4 regions of the Mesorhizobium sp. CCNWLY176 genome follow, and region 3 is predicted to be linked to each of the others. Evidence: riboswitches for the same ligand, from Rfam matches in the RefSeq annotation. Region 3 holds a riboswitch; each other region holds the start of a gene.
What was found. Region 3 has a riboswitch for cobalamin ahead of WBQ96_RS20275 (class I SAM-dependent methyltransferase). Riboswitches for the same ligand answer to the same signal wherever they lie in the genome.

Region 1 (3,789 bases), on a different contig from region 3:
GGCGACATCTCAACAAGGTGCTTTCGCGCATTGGTTTATTGCAGATCGATTCCGTCAGTGCGGTGGTGCGGGCGCATTACATGCCGCTGTTTTCGCGGCTTGGCCCCTACCCCCGCGCGTTACTCGACAACGCTGCCACATCACGAAAACGTGCGCTCTTTGAATACTGGGCGCATGAAGCGTCGTTCCTGCCGGTCGAAACCTATCCCCTCATGCGCTGGCGCATGGAACGCGCCGGCCAGCACGAGGAAATGTACACCGGGCTGGCAAAATGGGCGCGGCAGAACGAAGGCCTGATCAACGAGATTTATCAGGAAGTCAGTAACCGCGGCCCGATCGCGGCTTCCGACATCGATGGCGCCAAGGGTTCCGGCGGCTGGTGGGGCTGGAGCGACGAGAAACACGCCTTCGAATGGCTGTTCTGGGCCGGCCGGATCACAACATCTTCGCGCCGTGGCTTCGAGCGTCTTTATGACCTGCCCGAGCGTGTTTTGCCCGCCTCCATATATAATGCCCCGGTTCCTTCGGCTCCCGACGCGCATCGCGACTTGCTGCGCATTTCGGCCCGCGCGCTTGGCATCGCCACCTACAGCGACCTGCGCGACTATTTCCGCCTCTCGCCCGCCGACATGAGGGGCCGCATCGAGGAACTGGTTGAATCGGGCGAGCTTCTGCCTGTTAAAGTTAAGGGCTGGACCCATCAGGCCTGGCTACACGCAGGCGCGCGCATTCCACGCAAGGTCGAGGCCCGCGCCCTCCTCGCCCCCTTCGACCCACTGGTCTGGGAACGCGCCCGCACGGAACGCCTGTTCAACTTCCGCTACCGCATCGAGATCTACACGCCGGCCGAAAAGCGGCAATATGGCTACTACGTCCTGCCTTTCCTGCTCGGCGACACGATTGTCGCACGCATCGACGTAAAGGCCGATCGCCCGGCAGGCGTCCTGCGCGTGCTGGCCGCCTATGCCGAACCGGGCGCACCGGACCACACGGCAGCCGCCCTCATCGAAGAACTGCGCCTGATGATGTCCTGGCTCGAACTCGATCGCATCGAGATTTCTCCGGCGGGAGACCTCGCACCGGCGTTGGCCGACATAATCGCGTCGTAACCACGCGTTGACAGCGCAAGGCACCACCGCCTAAATTCGCCCGCGACGGTCCCCTCTCCGCAAAGGGAGGGGCTAAGAGGGAATGCGGTGCCGGGCCAATGAGCCCAAGTCCGCAGCTGTCCCCGCAACTGTAAGCGGATAGCCGAAGGCCGACAGCCACTGGGATTTTTCCCGGGAAGGCGGCATGAAGCAACGACCCGCGAGCCAGGAGACCTGCCGTCAGACGAAAAATCCGACCGCCTGGCGGGTGTCCCGGGCAAGGAGCATGATTCTGGTGAAAGCCAACGGCAATCAAACTGAGCTGGCCGAGGACGCCCATGATTTGGGCGCGCCCGGCGTAACGATTCTCGTCTGTTCGTCCTGCCGCGACGAAAACGGCTCCGACGCGCGGCCCCGCGCCGGCGAGTATCTGGCACAAGGCGCGATTCGCGCCGCCGAAGCTGAAAACATCCCCGTCAAACAGGTCGAATGCCTCGGCAACTGCAAGCGCCGCCTGAGCGCTGCCCTTCTGCGCGACGGCTCCTGGAGCTACGTCTTCGGCGACCTGACGACCGAAAGCGGGCCCGACCTGATCACCGGCGCAAAGCTTTTCGCGACCTCGACCGACGGCATCCTGCCTTGGCGCGGCCGCCCCGACAGCCTCAAGCGCGGCCTCGTCGCGCGCATCCCTCCCCTCGATTTCCTGAAGGACAATTCATGACTGCCTCCGCCACCCGCGTCCCCTGCACCGTCGTCACCGGCTTTCTCGGCGCCGGCAAGACCACGCTGATCCGCCATATCCTGGAAAACGCCAACGGCCGCCGGCTGGCCCTTATCGTCAACGAATTTGGCGATATCGGCATCGACGGCGAGATCCTGAAAGGCTGCGGCGTCGATGCCTGCCCGGAGGAAAACATCGTCGAACTGGCCAATGGCTGCCTCTGTTGCACCGTCGCCGACGATTTCGTGCCGGCGCTTGACCAGATCCTGGCGCTGGAGCCGAAGGTCGATCATATCATCATCGAGACCTCCGGCCTCGCGCTGCCCAAGCCGCTGGTGCAGGCCTTCCAGTGGCCGAGCGTGAAGAGCCGCGTGACGGTGGACGGCGTCGTCGCCGTGGTGGATGGCCCGGCACTGGCCGCAGGCAAGGTCGCATCCGACCTCGACGCGCTGCAGGCGCAGCGCCAGGAAGACGATTCGCTCGATCATGACGATCCGGTCGAGGAAGTGTTCGAGGATCAGGTCGCCTGCGCGGATCTCATTATTCTCTCCAAGAGCGATCTGCTCGACGCAGCCGGCAGCGCCCGCGCCAACGCCATCATCAGCGAGCATCTGTCGCGCGCCGTGAAAATCGTCCCGACCGCGCAGGGCAAGGTCGATCCGTCGGTGCTGCTCGGCCTCGGTTTGGCCGTCGAGGACGACATCGAAAACCGCAAGACCCATCACGACGGCGAACTCGATCATGAGCACGACGATTTTGACTCCTTCATCATCGAGCTTCCCGCAATCTCCGATCCCGACGCGCTGGCCAAGCGCGTGGCGACGGCTGCCGAACAAGAAAACGTGCTGCGCGTGAAGGGTTTCGTCGATGTCGGCGGCAAGCCGATGCGGCTTCTGGTTCAGGCCGTCGGTCCGCGTGTCAACCACTATTACGACCGCGCCTGGACGGCGGCCGACGACCGTCGTTCGCGTCTTGTCGTCATCGGCCTGAAGGGGCTGAATCGCGACACGATCGAGCGCATACTGGTTAGCTGACCCACGGCGTGCCGCCATGCACATACTGACCACGACATCCGCCTCGCTCGACGATCTGGTCGAGCCGGTCGATCTGCGGCAGCAGCCGGCGGATATTGTGGCGCTGTCCTTCACCGACAGCGACCTGGCCGGGCTGGCGGCGGCGTGGAAACAGGAAGCCGAAACGCTGCCGTCGATGCGATTGGCCGCACTTCGCGACCTGCGCCACCCGATGTCGGTCGATCTGTGGATCGACCACACCGCCAGCCGCGCCAAGATCATCCTGGTGCGCATTCTTGGCGGCTACGACTGGTGGCGCTATGGCTGCGACCGGCTGGCCGCAATGTGCCGCGAGAAGAACATCCATCTGGCGCTCCTGCCCGGCGAGAGCCACGACGAAGACCTCCGGCTGATCGAATGCTCGACCCTGCCGCGCGAGCGGCTGGACGAACTGCTGGCTTATTTCCGCGAGGGTGGGCCCGAGAACATGCGCGGGCTGGTGCGGCGGCTGGCTGGGCTTGCGGGCGGGCAAGGCGCGGTATCCGCGCCGGTCACGGTGCCCAAGGCCGGTTTTTACGAGCCGGCGAAGGGCGTCGTCGAGCGCGACGTTACCCTCCCCCTTGAGGGGAGGGTACGGCCGCAGGCCGGGGGTGGGGTCGCCGCGGCCGCACGCCAACGCCAAGGAACGTCGAGCACTGCCGTAATACCCCCCTCCGCCGCCTTTGGCGGCACCTCCCCCTCAAGGGGGGACGAAACGCGCCCCACCATCCCCATCCTGTTCTACCGTTCCATGCTGCTCGCCGCCGATGTCGCGCCCATCGACGCGCTGGTCGAGGCACTGCGCCAGCGCGGCATGGCGCCGGTCCCGATCTTCGTTTCCAGCCTGAAAGACAAAGCCTCCCTCGCCTTCGTCGAGAATGCGCTGGCCGATCTGAAACCCGCCGCGATCATCACAGCAACCGCCTTC
Region 2 (3,789 bases), on a different contig from region 3:
TTGCCGGTCTGCTGCCGCATATGGAAGCCGAGAAGACCGCCAACGCCAAGAATGGCATTACTTCCAGCGGCCGCGAAAGCGCCGGCAAGATCGTGATGGCGACGGTGAAGGGCGATGTCCACGACATCGGCAAGAACATCGTCGGCGTCGTGCTGGCCTGCAACAATTACGAGATCATCGATCTCGGCGTCATGGTGCCGGCGGCGAAGATCCTGCAGACGGCTAGGGACGAGAAGGCCGATATCATCGGCCTGTCCGGGCTGATTACGCCCTCGCTCGACGAGATGGTGCATGTCGCTGCCGAGATGGAGCGCGAGGGTTTCAGCGTGCCCCTGCTCATCGGCGGCGCGACGACCAGCCGCGTGCACACCGCGGTGAAAATCCACCCGCGCTACAAGCGCGGCCAGACCGTCTATGTCACCGACGCCAGCCGCGCCGTCGGCGTGGTTTCCAGCCTGCTGTCGGCCTCGGCCAAGCCCGGCTATGTCGACAATGTGCGTGCCGAATACCGGAAGGTCGCGGACGCCCACGCCCGCTCCGAGGCCGACAAGCAGCGCCTGCCGCTGGCCAAGGCGCGCGCCAACGCCCACAGGATCGACTGGACGGCCTACCAGCCGCCAAAGCCGTCCTTCCTCGGAACGCGCACCTTCGAGAGCTGGGACCTTGCCGAACTCGCGCGCTACATCGACTGGACGCCCTTCTTCCAGACCTGGGAGCTGAAGGGCCGCTATCCGAAAATCCTCGAGGATGAAAAGCAGGGACCGGCCGCGCGCCAGCTGTTTGAGGATGCGCAGGCGATGCTGAAGAAGATCATCGCCGAAAAATGGTTCGCGCCGAAAGGCGTCATCGGCTTCTGGCCGGCCAATGCCGTCGGCGACGATGTCCGGCTCTACACGGACGAGGGCAGGGGGCAGGAACTCGCTACCTTCTTCACGCTGCGCCAGCAACTAGCCAAGCGCGACGGCCGCCCGAACGTCGCGCTGTCGGATTTCGTCGCACCCGCGGACAGCGGCAAGCCGGACTATATCGGCGGCTTCGTGGTTACGGCCGGGATCGAGGAAGTCGCGATCGCCGAGCGTTTCGAACGCGCCAATGACGATTACAACTCGATCCTCGTCAAGGCGCTGGCAGACCGCTTCGCCGAAGCCTTTGCCGAGCGCATGCACGAGAAGGTTCGCAAGGAATTCTGGGGCTATGCGCCGAATGAGGCCCTCGCGCCGGACGAGTTGATCGGCGAGCCGTATCAGGGCATCCGTCCTGCGCCCGGCTATCCCGCCCAGCCCGACCACACCGAGAAGGTGACGCTATTCAGACTGCTGGATGCCGAGCGCAATTCGGGCGTCAGCCTGACCGAAAGCATGGCCATGTGGCCCGGCTCGTCCGTCTCGGGCATGTACCTCTCGCACCCCGAAAGCTACTATTTCGGCGTCGCCAAGGTCGAGCGCGATCAGGTCGAGGATTATGCAGCCCGCAAGGATATGGCGGTGATCGATGTCGAGCGCTGGCTCGGGCCGATCCTTAATTACGTGCCGGTCCCGCATGCCGAGGCGGCGGAATAGCGGCGGATTTTTCCGCTGTCGCCTTTGCGCTTGGGCCATGTCGCTTTCGTATCGCCGCGCGCGCGGATTCGGTGATTATATCGGGGCACTTGAGGTGCTGGTTCGCTTGAGGGCGGACCGGAGAATTGGGAAGCCGGTTCAATGCCGGCGCTGCCCCCGCAACGGTGGTGGAGAATGTCGCGATGGGAGACCACTGGGCCGCAAATGGCTTGGGAAGGTGTTCGTGACGGGTCCTGCAGGACCGCTCCAGAGCCCGGAAACCAGCCTTGAGTGTTGTAAATTCGACTGATCGCGGTGGGCGATCAAGCGGCGGATTTTTGCGCGGACAGGCTCCAGCGGGCGTTGCCGTGCAATCGTTCTCCCCTGAAATCACCACCAGTTCAGTCCTTGGATAGCGAGGACAGGACATGGATGCGCGCAATGAGATGCTGCGGCAGTTACGCAACCGCCGCGAGGGCTTCAGCCTCGAGCAGGCTTTCTATATCGATCCGGACTATTTCAAGCTGGATCTCGACCTGATCTGGTACCGCGACTGGCTGTTCCTCGGCCATGATTGCGAACTGCCGAAGCCCGGCAGCTACATCACCGCGCAGATCGGCGATTATCCCGTGCTGGTCGTGCGCGACCAGAAGGGCGACATCCGCGCCTTCCACAATTCCTGCCGCCATCGCGGCTCGCGCGTCTGCACCGCGGAAAAGGGCACGACAGCCAAGCTCGTCTGCCCCTATCACCAGTGGACCTACGAGCTCGACGGCCGCCTGCTGTTTGCGCGCCAGATGGCCGAAGGCTTCGACAAGAACCAGTTCGGGCTGAAGCCTGTCGCCTGCGAAAGCGTTGGCGGCTATATCTTCATCTGCCTCGCCAAGGAGCCGGCGGACTTTGCGCCGATGCGGGCGCTGGTCGAGCCCTATCTCCTGCCGCACCGCCTGCGCGACGCAAAGGTCGCTTTTGAGAGCACCATCGTCGAGAAGGGCAACTGGAAGCTGGTCTGGGAAAACAACCGCGAGTGCTATCACTGCGCGGCGAACCATCCCGAACTGTGCAAGACCTTCCCGGAAGCCCCGACCGTCACCGGCGTCAACGGCGCCGAGAGCGACCCCGAAATGCTTGCCCATTGGGCGAAGTGCGAGGCTGTCGGCCTGCCGAGCAAATTCCGTATCGATGCCGGTGGCCAGTACCGCGCCACGCGTGCGCCGCTGCTGCGCGATGCCGTCAGCTACACGATGTCTGGCAAGCGGGCGGTGAAGAAGAACCTGTCCGATATAGTCACTGCCGACAAGATCGGCGCGCTGCTGCTCTATCACTACCCGACCACATGGAACCACGTGCTCGGCGACCACGCCGTTACCTTCCGCGTGCTACCCATCTCGGCGACAGAGACGGCCGTCACCACCAAATGGCTGGTCCACAAGGATGCGGTCGAAGGCGTCGACTACGACCTCGCCGAACTCACCCATGTCTGGACCGAAACCAACGACCAGGACCGCCGGATCGTCGAGGAGAACGCCTTCGGCATCAAATCGCCGGCCTATGAGCCCGGTCCCTATTCGGAAGAGCATGAGGGCGGCGTGATGCAGTTCGTCGAATGGTACTGCAACTTCATCGAACCGCGCCTGACGGACGGCGAAAAGCCGGCGCTGAGAAGCGTGGCTTAAGGCGGGAAGCAGACGGATGAACGCGATGACGGAACTTTCCCTTTATCGGCATCTGGACGAGATGGTGCCGTGGAACGACCGGCTGCAGGTGCTGGAATGCATCGGCGTGATCGACGAGGCATCGGAGGTGAAGACCTTCATTTTCCGCTCCGACAACCAAACCTGGTTCCGCTACCAGCCGGGCCAGTTCGTGACGCTGGAGTTGCCGCTGGAAGACGGTCCGCTGATGCGCACCTATACGCTGTCCTCCAGCCCGTCGCGGCCCTTCTCAATCGCGGTGACGGTCAAGGCACAGGCCGGCAGCGTCGGCACGCGCTGGATGTTCGACAATCTGGTGCCGGGCACGCACATCAAGGCTTACGGCCCCGCTGGCGATTTCTCGCATCACAATCATCCGTCGGCGAAATACCTGTTCGTCTCGGCTGGTTCCGGTGTCACGCCGATGATGTCGATGCTGCGCTGGCTGAACGACTGCGCACCATGGACCGACGTCGCCTTCGTCAACTGCGCGCGCCGGCCCGAAGAGATCATCTTCCGCAAGGAACTGGAACTGCTCGGCAGCCGCATGCCCGGCC
Region 3 (3,789 bases):
CTGGAACATGCGCGGGTCATAACCGGCGCGGTCGCCGCCGCGGTGCGGAGCCCGCTGCGTGAAAAGAGCGGGCTGTCCGGCAAGCTCCGCCTGGGCATGACCTATACGGTCGTCGGCTACTACATGTCGCGGCACTATGCGCGTTTTCGCAAAACCTATCCGCAAATCGACGTCGAGCTGCTCGAGCTTCCGAGAGAGGAGCTCGAGCAGGGCTTGCTGCGGGGGGAGATCGACATGGCGGTCATGCTGGTCTCCAACCTGGCGCATACCGACGACCTCGTCCAGGAAGTGCTGATGCGCTCAAACCGCCGGCTGTGGCTTTCAGCCGATCATCACCTGCTCGGCCGAAAGGACATTACCCTCGCCGATGTCGCGGCCGAGGACTACATCATGCTGACCGTCGACGAAGCACGCAAGACCGCGTCTCGCTATTGGGACAACGCAGGCCTCACACCCAAAACCGTTCTGACGACAAGTTCGGTGGAGGCCGTGCGCTCCCTTGTGGCTGCGGGAATAGGCGTTACCGTGCTGTCAGACATGGTTTACAGGCCATGGTCGCTCGAGGGACAGCGGATCGAGGTTCGCGGCCTCGTCGAGCCGATCCCCAGCATGGATGTCGGCCTGGCATGGTCGCGCAACCGGCCCATCGGCCCTGCCGGCGCCACCTTCCGCGCCTTCATGTCCGTGACGATGGGCGGCGGTGGATGACTGCCGCCCATCCTCTCAAAATCACCGATATCGACGGCGAAAAGTTTCTACAGTGATCTACGCTAGGTCTCACCCCGGTTCACATGTAAATCTGCCGTCGCTGCAGCATTCGACTGGAGCAGCAAGTAGCAAAGGTTAACTATCTCAAACCGTAGGCGAAAGCGCTCCACTATCAACCGCACTTCGGCCGCGCGTTCTGCTTCTATGCAGGAGGAAAATTTTTGGGGAACCAAACAAGGCGGGAGGGGTTTTGGCGGCAGAGCGTCGATAAAGTATCGGAACTGCCTTGGCCGGCTTGCAATCCGGCATGGAGTGGACTGTCATCTTTCCTCGCAGCGCTCGATCGAACTGAAGCCCTGGCGGAAAGGATGACATTTCACGGATTTTCTCAGTGCCGCTTATGCGGTTGAAAAAACGGCAGCGTCGAGTACGAGTTAGAAGGATGGCATTGGCCGGAAGGCTGTCGCCATTACATCGCGACTCACACGGTAAGGCCTAGTCCCGAGTTCGAACAATTCATTAGGTCTCGCTTCGCGTGAAGGGCCAATATGGCAGGAAGCGACCCCTCCTAGCCGTTTAGGCGGCGGCCAATCAGCGTCTTGAGCGGGGCGCGTCGCCGCCCGGCAGCTTGGGGGTCGGCACCAAACTGGTCGCTGTCGAACAGCTTCTACCGTAAAACTGCCTTTTAGCGATCTCCCAGGTTCATTCGAACAGCTGCCACTTTGTTGCTCATGATTAGCAACTCGATTTCAGGCAGCGTTCGACAGAATCTTCAGCCCTATATCTTGTGTATCGACGATGCTTTGGCTAACCCATTCTTTGATGGTGCCTCTCTTGCGAGAGGTTAAAAGGGAATGCGGTGTGGACGGTATCGTCCAAAGCCGCGGCTGCCCCCGCAACTGTAAGCGGTATGAGCCTGACATATGCCACTGGGTGATCCCGGGAAGGCGTCAGGCATTCTCCGCGAGCCAGGAAACCTGCCATCGAAACCATGGACTGTCGCCGGGCGGGGTGTCTCGGAGGCTTCGGCTTGGCCTCCCACGGCGAAGCGGTCCCAGGCGCACCCCGCTCGTAAAAGGCTCGGCCGGGTCCGCCATGCACGACGTTCCATATCTCCACACGACGCACGTGCGCTCGAACTTCGATGTGAAGGAGCAGATTCGCGAATACTGGTCGCGTCGCTCGGAAACGTTCGATCAATCTCCCGCCCACGGGATCCATTCCAAGCGCGAACTGGCGACCTGGAAACGGTTGATCGGCGACAGCGCCGAGGGTATCGGCGGCGGCCGCGTTCTGGAGCTGGCGAGCGGGACCGGCGAATTCACACGCGTGCTGCGGGCGCTTGGTTGCGAGGTGGAAGGTCTCGATCTTTCCGAGGCGATGATTGAGCGAGCCAGCAGGAAGCATGGCAATGATGTCAGGTTCTATCTCGGCGATGCCGAGAACGCGATGCTTCCGGACGGGCGCTATGACGCGGTCGTCTGCAGGCATCTCATCTGGACCCTGCTGGCTCCAGAAGACGCGTTCCGCGACTGGCTGCGTGTCCTGAAACCCGGCGGGCACCTCGTGATCATCGACGGCAACTGGCAGCACCAGGCACTTGTCGCGAAGGTAGCGGCTCGGGTCGCAAAGATATGGGACCGCATCTCACCGCGCGCAGTCCTCTATGACGCGGTCGCGCACCGCCTGATCCAGGATCAGCTCTATTTCCGGGAAGGACTGCTCCCAGACCGACTTACCGGGATGCTGCGCGACGCCGGCTTCACCGACGTTCACACACAGTCCGCTCCAGGGGGTCCTGGCGTCCCAGCTTCGTGCAGCCGGCTGTGGCGCGACCGTCTTGGCCTTCTGCAGTCGCTCGGCCGGTCCTTCATCATGACTGCACGTCGCCCATCCGAAACCTGAGCCCCATTGAACACATCCAGAGGATTTCATGACCGATATTTCCCGCAGAACAGTCTTGCTTGGCAGCGGCACGCTTGCCGCCCTTCTTGCCGCGCCGCGTTGGCTTGAAGCACAGGAAAACGCACCGAAGAGCATTCGCGCGATCCAGCCTTGGGAGTTCAAGAGCATTCAACCCGCCGAGAGCGGCTTCGTCCTCAACCGCGCAAGCATCGTCGAAGGATTGACTGCGCTTCAGCCCGACGGCAGCGTCGTGCCCTGCCTTGCCGCGAGTTGGACCGCCTCCGACGATGCCAAAGAATGGCGTTTCGTGTTGCGGGAGGGCGTCGTCTTCCATGATGGCACCCCGGTCACCGCCGAGGCAGTCAAGGCCTCGATGGAGGCACTCCTTCCTCAGGCAAGGCGCTTGTCGGCAGTCCACATCGCGTCGATCACGGCCGAGGGGAAAGAGGTCGTATTCCATCTCGAAAAGCCTTTCGGACCGCTGCCGGCATATCTCTGCGACTACGCAATCAGCGTCTACGCTCCGGCCGCGTTCGGCCCGGACGGTCAGGTCGCCCAGGTAATCTCGACGGGACCATTCAAGGTCGATGCCATCGAGTTGCCACGGCGCTTGTCGCTGGTGCGTCATGACGGCTATTGGGGCGAGAAACCCGTTGTGGAGCGGGCCGAATTCGAGGCCGTCGCAAATGGCGAGACCCGCGCCAACATGGCGCTCGCGGGCGATGCGGACGTGATCATGAACATCCCGACACCCAGCGTCTCGCGGATCGCCAGTTCCGGTACCATGCAAGTGCATGAAGTCATCAATCCCCGCGTACATGCTCTCTACCCCGACTGCGGCAAACCACAGTTCTCCGACGTTCGCACACGCCGCGCCTTGAGCCTCGCGATCGACCGGACGGCCATAGCAAAGACCATCATGCGCAATGCCGATCTCGCGGCGACGCAGCTCTTCCCGCCCGTGATGCCGGACTGGCACTTCGACGACCTCCCTCGCTATGACTATGACGTGGCCGCCGCCGAGGCCCTGCTGGACGATGCAGGCTGGGTGAAGGGGCCGGACGGCATCCGCTCGAAAGATGGCGTCCGTTTCGCAGGTATCATCCGCACCTTCCCGAACCGCCCGGAGATGCCGGTCATCGCCGCCGCACTCCAGGCAATGTTCAAGACGGTCGG
Region 4 (3,789 bases), on a different contig from region 3:
AGCAGCCTCAATCAGCGCCGGCTTGGCATTGCGGCCGGTGACGACGACATGCAGGCCCTCCCGCCGGTTCTTCAAAGTCGCAACCACGCTGTCGAGGTCGAGATAGTCATAGCGCAGCGCGATGTTGAGTTCATCCAGCACGACGAGGCTGATCGACGGATCGGAAATCAGCTCCACCGCCTTGGCCCATGCGGCTTCGGCAGCAGTGATGTCGCGCTTGATGTCTTGCGTTTCCCAAGTGAACCCTTCGCCCATCGTGTGCCAGACCATGCGGTCGCCGAAGGTGGCGAAGGCGTCCTTCTCGCCGGTGTGCCAGGCGCCCTTGACGAACTGCACCACGCCGACGCGCTTGCCGTAGCCGAGCATGCGCAAAGCAAGCCCGAAGGCGGCCGTCGTCTTGCCTTTGCCGGGGCCGGTGTTGACGATGAGCAGCCCCTTCTCGGTGACCGTCTTTTCGGCCACCTCGGCGTCCTGCACCGCCTTGCGCTTGGCCATCTTGGCCTTATGGCGCCCGGCTTCCTTTTCGTCGATTTCTTTCATCTCATTTCACCTGCATCGGCAGACCCGCGACCATGAACAACACGCGGTCGGCGCGGGCAGCGATCCTCTGATTGAGCCGGCCGGCGGCATCGCGGAATTTCCGCGCCAGGGCGTTGTCCGGTACGATGCCAAGCCCGACCTCGTTGGCGACGACGAACCACGGACCGCGCGGCTTGGCCAGAACCGCCTCCAGCCGTTCGCTTTCGCGTTCCAGATCATGATCGACCAGCAAATGATTGGAAAGCCAGAGCGTCAGGCAATCGACCAGCAAGGGCTGCCCATCCGGAACCCCGGTTATGGCGTCGGCAAGATCGAGCGGCACATCAATCGTCTGCCAGCCCTCGGCGCGGCGGTCGCGATGCAGCGCGATGCGTTCCACCATCTCGTCATCAAAGGCCTGCGCCGTGGCGATATAGGTCCAGGGCGCAGGGAATGCGGTGGCCAACCGCTCGGCATGCGCGCTCTTGCCGGAGCGCGCACCGCCGAGCAGGAAGGTTAGCGAAGTGGCGTCAGGCAAAGCTGTCGCGCAGGCTTGTCGCCGTTCCGGTGAAACGTCCGCGAATGACGCCTACGGCAGCACCCAGAACGACCCAGAAGATCAGGTTCGTCACGGTTACGGCGACGACGAACTGATGATGCAGATCCGGCGGGATCGGCGATTCGTGGCTTGCCGGCTGCGGCGCGCCCAGAAGGTGCGGCGCGACCATCAGCGCAACGCCGATCAGCGAAAACACCAGCGACGAGCGGAAGGCGATCAGGCCAAGGCCGGCAGCTGTGGCAACCACCGTGCCGATCCACCAGACCTGACGGGCGGCAAGATCGGCCGCAGGCATGGCAGGCAGTTCCGGCGGCAGGCCGAGGCCCGGTGCCAGCGTGAATACGGCAAAGCCGGCAAAGCCCCAGAAAATGCCCTGGCGCCAGTTGGCGATGCCGCCGGCGAGTTCCGAAACGGCGACCAGAACCAGCGCGAAGCCGATACCGGTGACGATATTGGCGAGTGCCGTGAAGGCAAAGCGCTCAAAACCGTCCGCCGGCGCCCAACCTTCTTCCTCATGCTCATGCGCGGGTGCTGCGGCCTCAGCCGCCGGAGCGGCAGTTTGTGCACTATTGGTTGCCGGCGCGGCATGCTCGTGGCCACCCTCGGCATTCTCGAAGGTTTCCGCCTTGAGGATCAGCGGAACGGTCGCATAGGTCTGCATGGCCGTCATGACGATGCCGGACAATAGCCCTGCGATCGCCGCGATGAACACGACGTTACGAAACAATGTCATGGGAGCGGTCCTTCGTTAGTGGCAGGGAAACGCCATCGAGTGGCGATAGTCGTGGCCGGCATTATGGACGACTTCCATATGCGAGAAGCCGACGAAGCCGATAACGAAGAGGCCGAGCAGACCGGCCATTGCCAACTGCATCGAGCGCGTGACTGAGCCTGCCGTTGCGCCGAGCGACGAAGAAACCGTGTTCATTTCCAAATTCCTTTCACCCTCCACCCGAGGGCACCTAGAGTTTCCGACGTCGTCGGCAGGTCTCCTGGCTTGCGGGTCGACGCCCTTCCCCGCCTTCCCGAGAAAACTCTCAGTGGCATCTGGGGAGAGCTCGCCGCGTACAGTTGCGGGGGCAGCCGCGGCTTTGGGCAGATTTTGCCCGCACCGCATTCCCTATTGATTCCTCACGGAACCGACGACAGCGGCGACTATAAGGACAAACCCGCCGCCCGGCAAACCAATTTCCCGCCCTTTGCACGCCGGAAAAGTCGCAAACGCGCTAGCGACGATAACCGCCGCAATTGACAATTATTTCGCACAGGTATCCGCTGCTCCGGTCTGGAGGGATCGCGCCATGACGGCGGGCACGGCGGAAGGCAACGCCTATAACGGCCTTCGAATGGCGGAGGTGACGCTTCCGTCCCGCGCCTATTGGAGCGACGCCGAATACCAGCGCGATCTCGACGCGATCTGGTATCGAAACTGGATCATGGCCTGCCGTGTGGCCGATCTAGACCAACCGCTAGCCTATCGCGTCTTCAAACTCGGCACGCAGGAAATCCTGATCATTCGCGACGAGACCGGCGTGCTGCGCGCTTTCCACAACACATGTCGCCATCGCGGCTCGCAGCTTTGCCGCGAAGGCGAAGGCAGACTGAAGACCCGGCTGCTCACCTGCCCCTATCATGCGTGGTCCTATTCGCTGCGCGGCGACCTCGTGCGCGTGCCGTCGAAATCGTTGCCCGAAGGCTTCAACAAGGCCGACTACCCGCTCTATCCGGTGGCGCTGTCGGTCTGGCGTGGTTTCGTCTTCGTCAACCTGGCTGAAGATGCACAGGGCTCGGCTGCAGATGTTTTCGATGCCGGCTCCGCCGACCTGACCAACTGGCCGCTGGAAGACCTCGTCACCGGGCACGCCTTTCGCAAGGTTATGAACTGCAACTGGAAAATTTTTTGGGAAAACTTCAACGAGTGCCTGCATTGCCCGGGCGTCCATAAATCCCTGTCGCATCTCGTGCCGATCTATGGCCGCGGCCTGATGGCGCGTCACGACGACCCGGATTGGGCGCTTCATGCCGACAATGATGCGCCCGAATATTCGGGCGGCCTGCGCGCCGGTGCCGAGACGTGGTCTGAGGACGGGCGCGTTCATGGCCCGGCTTTTCCAGACCTGACAGAGGCCGAGCGCGCTGCCGGCCAGACCTATGCCGCGCATCTGCCGTCGATGTTCGTCGTCGGCCATGTCGATTATGTCCGCACCGTGCAGCTGGTGCCGTTGGGGCCGGAACAGACGGAGCTTGTCGCCGAATGGCTGTTTCTGCCGGAGGCGCTGAGTTCAGGCGGGACCGACCTCGAAAACATCGTCAAGTTCGGCATCCAGGTTCTGGAAGAGGACGCGGCCATCTGCGAGATCAACCAGAAGGGCCTGCATTCGCTGCGCCACGAGACCGGCGTGCTGATGCCGGAGGAATATGAGCTTCAGCGCTTCCACCAATGGGTGCGCGGCCAGCACGCGCAGGCGCTCACATCGACTTCGGCAGATAGCGCCAGGTGATCAAGCCGCAGACTGTCGTGAAGACGCCGAGCGTGACGAACACCGCGCCGAGCCCGAAGAAGGCAAGCACCACCGAATAGACCAGCGGCGGCAAAAGCTCCGACAGGTCGAGATAGGTGCGATAGACGGCAGTCATCTGCGGCCGCTCATGAATGCGCACCGCGCGCATGAAGGCCGTGGAGCCGAGCGCATCGAGCGCCACCGCAAACA

Region 1: another riboswitch for cobalamin. It lies ahead of WBQ96_RS07255 (DUF1636 family protein); the one in region 3 lies ahead of WBQ96_RS20275 (class I SAM-dependent methyltransferase).
Region 2: another riboswitch for cobalamin. It lies ahead of WBQ96_RS16795 (aromatic ring-hydroxylating oxygenase subunit alpha); the one in region 3 lies ahead of WBQ96_RS20275 (class I SAM-dependent methyltransferase).
Region 4: another riboswitch for cobalamin. It lies ahead of WBQ96_RS07430 (CbtB domain-containing protein); the one in region 3 lies ahead of WBQ96_RS20275 (class I SAM-dependent methyltransferase).

The regions. Positions count from the first base shown of each region.
Region 1 covers NZ_JBBBDZ010000003.1:342,018-345,806, reverse strand. The annotation lists gene WBQ96_RS07260 (winged helix-turn-helix domain-containing protein) at 1-1,109, shown strand, start outside; cobalamin riboswitch at 1,139-1,344, shown strand; gene WBQ96_RS07255 (DUF1636 family protein) at 1,375-1,809, shown strand; gene cobW (cobalamin biosynthesis protein CobW) at 1,806-2,843, shown strand; gene cobN (cobaltochelatase subunit CobN) at 2,860-3,789, shown strand, end outside.
Region 2 covers NZ_JBBBDZ010000009.1:173,660-177,448, forward strand. The annotation lists gene metH (methionine synthase) at 1-1,559, shown strand, start outside; cobalamin riboswitch at 1,635-1,842, shown strand; gene WBQ96_RS16795 (aromatic ring-hydroxylating oxygenase subunit alpha) at 1,967-3,214, shown strand; gene WBQ96_RS16800 (hybrid-cluster NAD(P)-dependent oxidoreductase) at 3,240-3,789, shown strand, end outside.
Region 3 covers NZ_JBBBDZ010000013.1:8,827-12,615, reverse strand. The annotation lists gene WBQ96_RS20280 (LysR family transcriptional regulator) at 1-708, shown strand, start outside; cobalamin riboswitch at 1,515-1,707, shown strand; gene WBQ96_RS20275 (class I SAM-dependent methyltransferase) at 1,804-2,613, shown strand; gene WBQ96_RS20270 (ABC transporter substrate-binding protein) at 2,642-3,789, shown strand, end outside.
Region 4 covers NZ_JBBBDZ010000003.1:376,953-380,741, reverse strand. The annotation lists gene cobO (cob(I)yrinic acid a,c-diamide adenosyltransferase) at 1-540, opposite strand, end outside; gene cobU (bifunctional adenosylcobinamide kinase/adenosylcobinamide-phosphate guanylyltransferase) at 542-1,057, opposite strand; gene WBQ96_RS07435 (CbtA family protein) at 1,050-1,811, opposite strand; gene WBQ96_RS07430 (CbtB domain-containing protein) at 1,827-2,006, opposite strand; cobalamin riboswitch at 2,044-2,237, opposite strand; gene WBQ96_RS07425 (aromatic ring-hydroxylating oxygenase subunit alpha) at 2,380-3,579, shown strand; gene WBQ96_RS07420 (MFS transporter) at 3,548-3,789, opposite strand, start outside.